3 regions of the Enterobacter sp. C3_dUdeg genome follow, and region 1 is predicted to be linked to each of the others. Evidence: predicted binding sites of a transcription regulator. Region 1 holds the regulator's gene; each other region holds the start of a gene.
What was found. The regulator PurR, encoded in region 1, represses purine synthesis genes. The targets are predictions, from matches to a motif close to CANGCAAACGTTTGCNTG.
Positions count from the first base shown of each region.

Region 2: purM (phosphoribosylformylglycinamidine cyclo-ligase) is a predicted target of PurR. The motif match lies at 1,760-1,777, and genes of this name have one in related genera.
Region 3: purE (5-(carboxyamino)imidazole ribonucleotide mutase) is a predicted target of PurR. The motif match lies at 1,932-1,949, and genes of this name have one in related genera.

Region 1 covers NZ_BAAKFX010000001.1:1,301,161-1,304,368, reverse strand. Annotated here, with positions in the region: gene punC (purine nucleoside transporter PunC) at 1-368, opposite strand, end outside; gene punR (DNA-binding transcriptional activator PunR) at 483-1,394, shown strand; gene purR (HTH-type transcriptional repressor PurR) at 1,412-2,437, opposite strand; gene cydH (cytochrome bd-I oxidase subunit CydH) at 2,735-2,824, shown strand; gene AC27FC_RS06110 (MFS transporter) at 2,988-3,208, shown strand, end outside.
Region 2 covers NZ_BAAKFX010000007.1:117,862-121,069, reverse strand. Annotated here, with positions in the region: gene AC27FC_RS16360 (6-phospho-beta-glucosidase) at 141-1,571, opposite strand; gene purM (phosphoribosylformylglycinamidine cyclo-ligase) at 1,838-2,875, shown strand; gene purN (phosphoribosylglycinamide formyltransferase) at 2,872-3,208, shown strand, end outside.
Region 3 covers NZ_BAAKFX010000002.1:273,815-277,022, forward strand. Annotated here, with positions in the region: gene ppiB (peptidylprolyl isomerase B) at 37-531, shown strand; gene lpxH (UDP-2,3-diacylglucosamine diphosphatase) at 535-1,257, shown strand; gene AC27FC_RS08950 (YdgH/BhsA/McbA-like domain containing protein) at 1,395-1,604, shown strand; gene AC27FC_RS08955 (hypothetical protein) at 1,673-1,858, shown strand; gene purE (5-(carboxyamino)imidazole ribonucleotide mutase) at 2,020-2,529, shown strand; gene purK (5-(carboxyamino)imidazole ribonucleotide synthase) at 2,526-3,208, shown strand, end outside.

The sequences.
Region 1 (3,208 bases):
TAGTAGTCGGTGACCAGCGCCTGCCAGGTCACTGCCGCGGCACAGACGCCCACGGCCTGAATAAAACGCAGCACCAGCAGCCAGGTGGCATCGCGTACCCATAACATCCCCAGGCAGCCCACGGCAAAAATGGCCAGGCCCAGCAACAGCACCGGTTTACGACCAAAGCGATCCGAGAGCGGTCCCCAGAGCAGCTGTGCGAAGGCAAAGCCGGCGAGGAATAAGCTCAGGCTGGCGCTGATGGCGGCAGCCGGGGTTTGCAAATCTTCCTGCATGGCGGCAAACGCCGGCAGGTACATATCGGTGGCCAAAAAGCCCAGCACGCTTAAGCCGCCGAGCCAGGCTAAAAAACCGTTCCTGGGTTGCATTATTTTATTCTCCTGAGGAGGCAGGTATACATTGGCGCTGAGTGTAGGGAGTGCAAAGCCGCTTGTGAAACGCTAATATTTGGCGGGTGCATTCAAAAAATTTGCAGGCAGAAAATGTGGTCAGATTATTCTCTTGAAGTGGTCGATGCTGTTGCACGTAACGGCAGCTTCAGCGGTGCGGCGCAGGAGCTGCACCGCGTCCCTTCGGCAATAAGCTACACGGTGCGCCAACTGGAGGAGTGGCTGGCGGTTCCGCTGTTTGAACGGCGGCATCGTGATGTGGAATTAACGCCCGCAGGCGCGTGGTTTTTGAAGGAAGGGCGTTCTGTTATCAAAAAAATGCAGATCACCCGCGAACAGTGTCAGCAGATCGCTAACGGCTGGCGGGGGCATCTTTCCATCGCGGTGGATAACATCGTTAAGCCGGAACGCACCCGGCAGATGATCGTCGATTTCTACCGTCATTTCTCTGACGTCGAGCTGCGGGTCTCGCAGGAGGTGTTCAACGGCGTCTGGGATGCGCTGGCGGACGGCAGGGCAGAGATGGCGATTGGGGCTACGCAGGCGATCCCGGTCGGGGGACGTTACGCTTTTCGCGATATGGGGATGCTGAGCTGGAAATGCGTGGTGGCAAGCGACCATCCGCTGGCGGCGATGGAAGGGCCGCTCAGCGATGACACGCTGCGCAACTGGCCGTCGCTGGTGCTGGAGGATACGTCCCGTTCATTGCCCAAGCGTATCACCTGGCTTCTGGACAACCAGCGGCGGGTGGTGGCCCCTGACTGGGAATCGTCGGCGACGTGCCTCAGCGCCGGGCTGTGCGTCGCGATGGTGCCCGTTCATTTCGCGCGTCCGCGCATCGATACCGGAGAGTGGGTTGAGCTGACGCTGGAGAATCCGTTCCCGGATGCGGCCTGCTGCCTCACATGGCAGCAAAATGACGTCTCGCCTGCGATGGCCTGGCTGCTGGATTATCTGGGAGACAGCGAAACGCTGAACCGGGAATGGTTACGGGAGCCAGCATAGCTGGCCCCGTAAAGCGATTAACGACGGTAGTCGCGGAACGGACCGTCCGCAACGGAACGGCGTTCGATAAGACGCGGGTGAACTTCAATAGACTGCGACTCTTCGCGTTTGTTGACGATCCTGTCCATCAGCATGTTGAAGGCCGTTTCGCCCAGCGAATCTTTCGGCTGGTGAATGGTGGTCAGCGCCGGGGTGAAGAAACGCGCGTTACGCACGTTGTCATACCCGATCACGGAAATATCCTGCGGTACGCGCAGGCCCAGCTCGTCGGCAGCGCATAGCGCGCCCATGGCCATAATGTCGCCCCCGCAGAACACGGCGGTCGGACGGTGCGGCTGGGAGACGATCTGCTGCATCGCGCGGTAGCCCGATTCCGGCTCAAAGTCACCCTGCACAATCCAGTTTTCCGGCACGTTGATCAACGCTTCTTCCATCGCTTTCATAAAACCGGCCAGACGGCCCGCGCCGGTGTTGCGCTCCAGCGGACCGGGGATCACGCCAATCTCGCGGTGGCCGCGTTCGATCAGATAACGACCGGCCATATAGCCGCCTTCAAAGGCGTTATCGATAACGGAATCGGTAAAGTCTGCGCGCGCTTCGCCCCAGTCCATCACCACCATCGGAATATGGCGATACTCTTCCAGCATCGACAGCACGGATTCCGGGTACTCGGAACACATCACCAGCAGGCCATCAACGCGCTTTTGCGCCATCATCGACAGGTAGGCACGCTGTTTTTCAATGCTGTTCCACGCGTTGCCCAGAATCAGGGTATAGCCTTTCTGGAAGCAGTTCTTTTCGACCGCTTCAATGATCTCGGCAAAATAGGCCGCTTCACTGCTGGTCGCCAGCAATCCAATGGATTTGGTGTGATTAACCTTGAGGCTACGCGCAACCGCACTTGGCGAATAGTGCAGCTCTTTGATCGCTGCCCAGACGGCGTTGCGCGTCTCTTCCGCCACAAAGCGGGTTTTGTTAATTACATGTGATACGGTTGTAGTGGAAACGTTTGCGCGTTTTGCTACGTCTTTAATTGTTGCCATTAAATGTCACTCCAGACCATATCCTAAGCTCCTGAAAAACTTGAAGGTAAACGTTTGCCTTCTCTCACCCTTATCTCGCAATCTTGAATTGCGGCACGCCGGGAAAACGACACGGGACGTCAGGAGGGGGTCAATGGCCGGTACGCTAATAAATTTAGCGTGGAATTTTGTCCTATCTTGATGAAAAGGGGAAGAGGTAAAGTGGTTATCAGTATAAATCCAGGAAGATTTTTAACGTAATCTGTGCAAAAATGAGCAAGCTCACTTTTCGTGTGGGGATTAAAAGGAGAAAAATTGATGAGTTCCGATCTTAAGTTTTCGCTGTTCACCACCGTTGTTGTGCTGGCTCTGATTGTTGCGGCCGGTCTGACGGCTGCGCTGCACTGATTTACGCGGAGGGAGAGCCTTCTCCCTCCCGACTCCCCGGATTGTTACTTCTCTGGCAAAAATCTTTTGCCATTTTGTTAACTTCTCATTTTTTGTGATTGATGTCATGCTTTCTGCTTCTTTGTTCTGTGTCACCACATGACACGGCATCCGGAGTTGACGCATGAAAATCAATTATCCCCTGCTGGCCCTGGCGATTGGCGCTTTTGGGATTGGCACCACTGAATTCTCCCCAATGGGGTTACTGCCTGTTATTGCCCGGGGCGTAGATGTCTCTATCCCTGCGGCAGGGATGTTAATCAGCGCCTACGCTATCGGCGTGATGGTAGGGGCGCCGCTGATGACCCTTCTTCTTTCGCACCGCGCGCGCCGCAATGCGCTGAT
Region 2 (3,208 bases), on a different contig from region 1:
CGTATATCAAGCAAAGTGATTTAGAGACAAAAAAACCGGAGGCGAGACTCCGGCTTGGGTGCGGGGTTCTGCCCGGTGGCACTGCGCTTACGCGGCCTACGTGTAGTGTAGGTCGGGTAAGCGTTAGCGCCACCCGACAATTACAGGTTCTCGCCGTTGCTCGCAATCACCTGCTTATACCAGTCGAACGATTTCTTTTTACTGCGGTTCAGCGTGCCGTTCCCTTCATTGTCTTTATCCACAAAGATAAAGCCGTAGCGTTTTTTCATTTCGCCCGTACCGGCAGACACCAGGTCGATGCAGCCCCACGGGGTGTAGCCCATCAGCTCCACGCCATCTTCCACCACCGCTTTTTTCATCTCGCGGATATGGGCGGCCAGATAATCAATACGGTACTGGTCGTTCACCGTGCCGTCGCTCTCCTGCACGTCGATCGCGCCAAAGCCGTTCTCAACGATAAACAGCGGCAGCTGGTAGTGATCCCAGAACCAGTTCAGGGAGTAACGCAGCCCGACCGGGTCAATCTGCCAGCCCCAGTCGGATTTCTGCACGTACGGGTTAGAGACCAGGCTCTTGCTTTCGTCGTAATCCAGCTGCGGGTTGTCCGCCGTCGCCTTGGTGGCGAAGGACATGTAGTAGCTGAAGCCGATGTAATCGACGCAGCCCTGCGTCAGCGCGGCTTTATCCTCTTCGGTGATATCCAGCGCGAAGCCGCGACGTTCGAAGTAGTTGAGCAGGTGCTGCGGGTACTTCCCGCGAACGTGCACGTCGGTGAACCAGTAGCGGCGGTGCATGGCGTTCATCGCCATCATCATATCGTCCGGCGCACAGGTCAGCGGGTAGATAGGACACATGGCAATCATGCAGCCGATCTGCAGCGACGGGTTAATCTCGCGCCCCGCCTTCACCGCCAGGGCGCTGGCCACGAGCTCGTAGTGCGCCGCCTGGAACATCACCGGCTCACGGTCTTCACCCGGCGCGTACTTCAGCCCGGAGTTCGTGAACGGCGCAAAGTCTTCGTGGAAGTTAGCCTGGTTGTTGATCTCGTTGAAGGTCATCCAGTACTTCACCTTATGCTGGTAGCGCTGGAACACCACTTTTGCAAAACGAACGAAGAAGTCGATCAGCTTACGGTTGCGCCAGCCGCCGTATTCGGTGACCAGATGGAAAGGCATCTCGAAGTGAGAAAGAGTGATAACCGGTTCGATGCCGTACTTCAGGCATTCGTCGAACAGATCGTCATAGAATTTCAGGCCAGCCTCGTTAGGCTCAAGCTCGTCGCCTTTCGGGAAGATCCGCGTCCAGGCAATAGAGGTGCGGAAGCATTTGAACCCCATCTCGGCAAAGAGTCTGATGTCTTCTTTATAGCGGTGGTAGAAATCGATGGCTTCATGGTTAGGATAATTTTTCCCCTCCAGCACGCCGTTGGTGATTTCACGCGGCACGCCGTGCGCCCCCGCGGTCATCACATCGGCGACGCTCACGCCCTTGCCGCCCTCTTTCCAGCCGCCTTCCAGCTGGTGCGCCGCAACGGCCCCGCCCCACAGAAAATCTGCTTTAAATCCCGACATTCGCTTTCCCTCATTCTGCGTTATTTTCTGCAAAAACAATTACAGAAACCGGTTTCAGTTCGATGATGTGCAAAGGGAATAATCGTTGCAAGCAGTTCTCAGAAACCGGTTTCATTTTCGTGAACAGAGTCAAGTTTGGCTGCATTCACGAGGTACACAGAAAAAAAGATCCCCACGTCCAGAATAGGCTCGCAAACGTTTGCCTGGACTGTTAGAATTGCGCCGTTTTTTCTTACTAGCTATGCAATCGCGTGGGGATTTAAGCCGTGACCAACAAAACTTCTCTCAGCTACAAAGATGCCGGTGTTGATATTGACGCAGGTAATGCGCTGGTTGACCGAATCAAAGGTGTGGTGAAAAAAACCCGCCGCCCGGAAGTGATGGGTGGTCTGGGTGGATTCGGCGCACTGTGCGCGCTGCCGCAAAAATATCGTGAACCTGTTCTGGTCTCGGGTACTGACGGCGTAGGCACTAAACTGCGCCTGGCGATGGATTTAAAACGTCACGACACGATCGGTATCGATCTGGTCGCGATGTGCGTGAATGACCTGGTGGTACAGGGCGCAGAGCCGCTGTTCTTCCTCGATTACTACGCAACCGGCAAACTGGACGTGGATACCGCTGCCAGCGTGATTAACGGTATCGCCGAAGGCTGTCTGCAGTCCGGCTGTGCGCTGGTAGGTGGTGAAACCGCGGAAATGCCGGGCATGTATCACGGCGAAGATTATGACGTCGCGGGCTTCTGCGTCGGCGTAGTAGAAAAATCAGAAATTATCGACGGCAGCAAAGTGGCCGATGGCGATGTGCTGATCGCGCTCGCCTCCAGCGGCCCGCACTCCAACGGCTACTCCCTGGTGCGTAAAATCCTCGAAGTGAGCGGCTGTGACCCGCTGACCACCGAGCTGGACGGTAAACCGCTGGCTGACCATCTGCTGGCGCCGACCCGCATCTACGTGAAAAACGTGCTTGAGCTTATCGAGAACGTCGACGTTCACGCTATCGCTCACCTGACCGGCGGCGGCTTCTGGGAAAACATCCCGCGCGTCCTGCCGGACAACACCCAGGCGGTGATCGACGAATCCTCATGGCAGTGGCCAGCCGTGTTTAACTGGCTGCAGACCGCGGGCAACGTGAGCTCTCACGAAATGTACCGCACCTTTAACTGCGGCGTAGGTATGGTTATCGCCCTGCCGGCAAGCGAAGCGGATAAAGCGGTTAAGCTGCTGACTGAAAAAGGTGAAAACGCGTGGAAAATCGGTACGATTAAAGCTTCCGATTCCGAACAGCGTGTGGTCATTGAATGAAAAACATCGTGGTGCTCATTTCCGGCAACGGAAGCAATTTGCAGGCCATCATAGACGCCTGCAAGCAGAAGAAAATCAATGGCACCATTCGGGCAGTTTTCAGCAACAAGGCCGACGCGTTCGGCCTTGAGCGCGCGCGGGATGCGAACATTCCCGCGCACGCGCTGGAAGCCAGCCAGTTCGCCGGGCGTGAAGCCTTTGACCGCGAGCTGGTGCATGAGATTGATGCCTACGCGCCGGACGTGGTCGTGCTGGCGGGCTATATGCGTATTCTGAGCCCGGCCTTCGTCGAACACTTCGCCGGTCGTCTGCTGAATATCCACCCTTCCCTGC
Region 3 (3,208 bases), on a different contig from region 1:
GGTCGACGTACCACAATAACGGAACAGGATGCAAAAATGGTTACTTTCCACACTAATCATGGCGATATCGTAATCAAAACCTTTGATGACAAAGCGCCTGAAACAGTTAAAAACTTCCTGGACTACTGCCGCGAAGGTTTCTACAACAACACCATTTTCCACCGCGTGATCAACGGCTTTATGATCCAGGGCGGCGGTTTCGAACCTGGCATGAACCAGAAAGAGACCAAAGAAGCGATTAAAAACGAAGCGAACAACGGTCTGAAAAACACCCGCGGTACGCTGGCAATGGCCCGTACTCAGGCGCCACACTCTGCCACCGCGCAGTTCTTCATCAACGTGGCGGACAACGACTTCCTGAACTTCTCCGGCGAAAGCCTGCAGGGTTGGGGCTACTGCGTATTCGCAGAAGTGGTTGAAGGGATGGACGTGGTTGACAAGATCAAAGCCGTCGCTACTGGCCGCAGCGGTATGCACCAGGACGTTCCTAAAGAAGACGTTGTGATTACAAGCGTGACCGTCAGCGAGTAATTCGTGGCGACACTCTTTATTGCGGATCTGCATCTGCAAACAGAAGAACCGGCGATAACCGCCGGTTTTCTGCGTTTTTTACGCGGTGAAGCGAAAAGCGCCGATGCGCTGTACATCCTGGGCGACCTATTTGAAGCCTGGATTGGCGACGACGACCCTAACCCGCTGCACCGTGAAATGGCAGACGCCATTCACGCCCTCGTGGATTCCGGCGTTCCCTGCTATTTCATTCACGGCAACCGTGATTTCCTGATCGGCAAGCGCTACGCCCGCGAAAGCGGCATGACGCTGCTGCCGGAAGAGCAGGTGCTCGACCTCTATGGCCGCAGGGTTCTGATCATGCACGGCGACACGCTCTGCACCGACGATACCGGCTACCTGGCGTTTCGCGCCAAAGTCCACACCCCGTGGATCCAAAAGGTGTTCCTTGCGCTGCCGCTGTTTATCCGTAACCGCATAGCTGCCAGAATGCGCGCGGGCAGTAAAGCCGCCAACAGCAGCAAATCCATGACCATCATGGACGTGAACCCGCAGGCCGTGGTGAGCGTGATGGAAAAGCATGGCGTTCAGTGGTTGATCCACGGTCATACCCATCGTCCTGACGTCCATTCCCTTATCGCCAACGGCGAACCGGCCCATCGCGTGGTATTAGGTGCCTGGCACACCGAAGGCTCCATGGTCAAAGTCACGCCAGAGGGCGTGGAGCTGATCGCCTTTCCGTTTTAACCCCTCGCACCATCATTCTATTTTTTTGAACAATATCGGCAAATTGTTTCGATTTTAATCAGCCCGTGGTCGGCCTATTATTTATCACATCAGGGCAATACGCCCTATCCCAGATAAAATACTTAAGGAATACGACCATGAAATCTATCAAAACTTTCGTTGCAGTTGCCGCTCTTTCCCTGGTTTCTTTCGGTTCTTTCGCTCAAAGCGTGAGCGCAACCGCCTCTACCCTTGACCGCGCAGAAGCGAAAATTGCCGCGCAGGCCGCCGAGCAGAATGCCTCTTATAAAATCACGAGCGCGAAGGTCAACAACCGCGTGTACATGACCGCAGAACTGACTAAATAAAAACCCTGATTGCCGTGCCGCCAGCGAAGACGTGCGACAGCGACAATACGATGAGGAAGGAACAGAGAATGAAAAACATCAGCATCGTAAGTACCCTGCTGCTGGCAGTCGTGGTGTCCACTGGCGCACAGGCCGCGGAGAATCGCTTCTCCGTGCCAAAATCGGGCTCGAATGCCGACACCGGCATGGTGAATCATATCGATGTCAGCCGCGCGTTCGACAACGAGAACCTGTCCGCAGGGGATCTTCAGTAACATCACATAAAAGACCGCTATCGTGCGGTCTTTTTTGTTATCGCTTTCTCGCCATAAGTGCTCGCCTTTTAACCGCGCAACCGTTTTCCTTGCCCGTATAACATGCTATTCTCTGTGCCCTCGAAAGCAGTGTGTTTCGCACCACAGGAGTTTTAAGACGCATGTCTTCCCGCAATAATCCGGCGCGTGTCGCCATCGTGATGGGGTCCAAAAGCGACTGGGCTACCATGCAGTTCGCCGCCGAAATCTTTGAAATCCTGAATGTTCCGCACCACGTTGAAGTGGTCTCCGCGCACCGTACACCGGACAAACTGTTCAGCTTCGCCGAAAGCGCCGAAGAGAACGGTTATGAGGTGATCGTTGCCGGCGCGGGCGGCGCAGCACATCTGCCAGGCATGATTGCCGCCAAAACCCTGGTGCCGGTACTGGGCGTTCCGGTCCAAAGCGCCGCGTTAAGCGGTGTGGATAGCCTCTACTCAATCGTCCAGATGCCGCGCGGTATTCCTGTCGGCACGCTGGCGATTGGTAAAGCGGGTGCTGCCAATGCCGCCCTGCTGGCGGCGCAAATTCTTGCGACGCACGATAAAGCATTACACCAGCGTCTGGCGGAGTGGCGTAAAGCCCAGACAGACGAGGTGCTGGACAATCCGGACCCGCGGGGTGCGGCATGAAGCAGGTTTGCGTCCTCGGTAACGGCCAGCTAGGCCGCATGCTGCGTCAGGCCGGTGAGCCGCTGGGTATTGCCGTCTGGCCCGTCGGGCTGGACGCCGAACCGGAAGCCGTACCGTTCCACCAGAGCGTGATCACCGCCGAGATCGAACGCTGGCCAGAAACGGCTCTGACCCGCGAGCTGGCGCGTCATAACTCCTTCGTTAACCGCGACGTGTTCCCGATCATCGCCGACCGTCTGACGCAAAAGCAGCTGTTCGACAAGCTCGGTCTGCCGACCGCGCCGTGGCAGCTCCTGTCCGATAAAAGCGAGTGGAATGACGTTTTCGCGATGCTGGGCGAGCTGGCAATCGTGAAGCGCCGCGTGGGCGGCTATGACGGCCGCGGCCAGTGGCGCCTGCGTGCAGATGAAACGGCAGAACTGCCGGACGATTGCTACGGCGAGTGCATCGTTGAGCAGGGCATCAACTTCAGCGGTGAAGTGTCGCTGGTTGGCGCGCGCGGGCACGACGGGCATACCGTCTTTTATCCGCTGACGCATAACCTGCATCAGGACGGCATTCTGCGCACCAGCGTCGCCTTCCCGCACGCCAATGCTGACCAGCAGGCGCAGGCGGAAGATATGCTCTCTGCCATCATGCACGAACTCGGGTATGTGGGCGTCATGGCGATGGAGTGCTT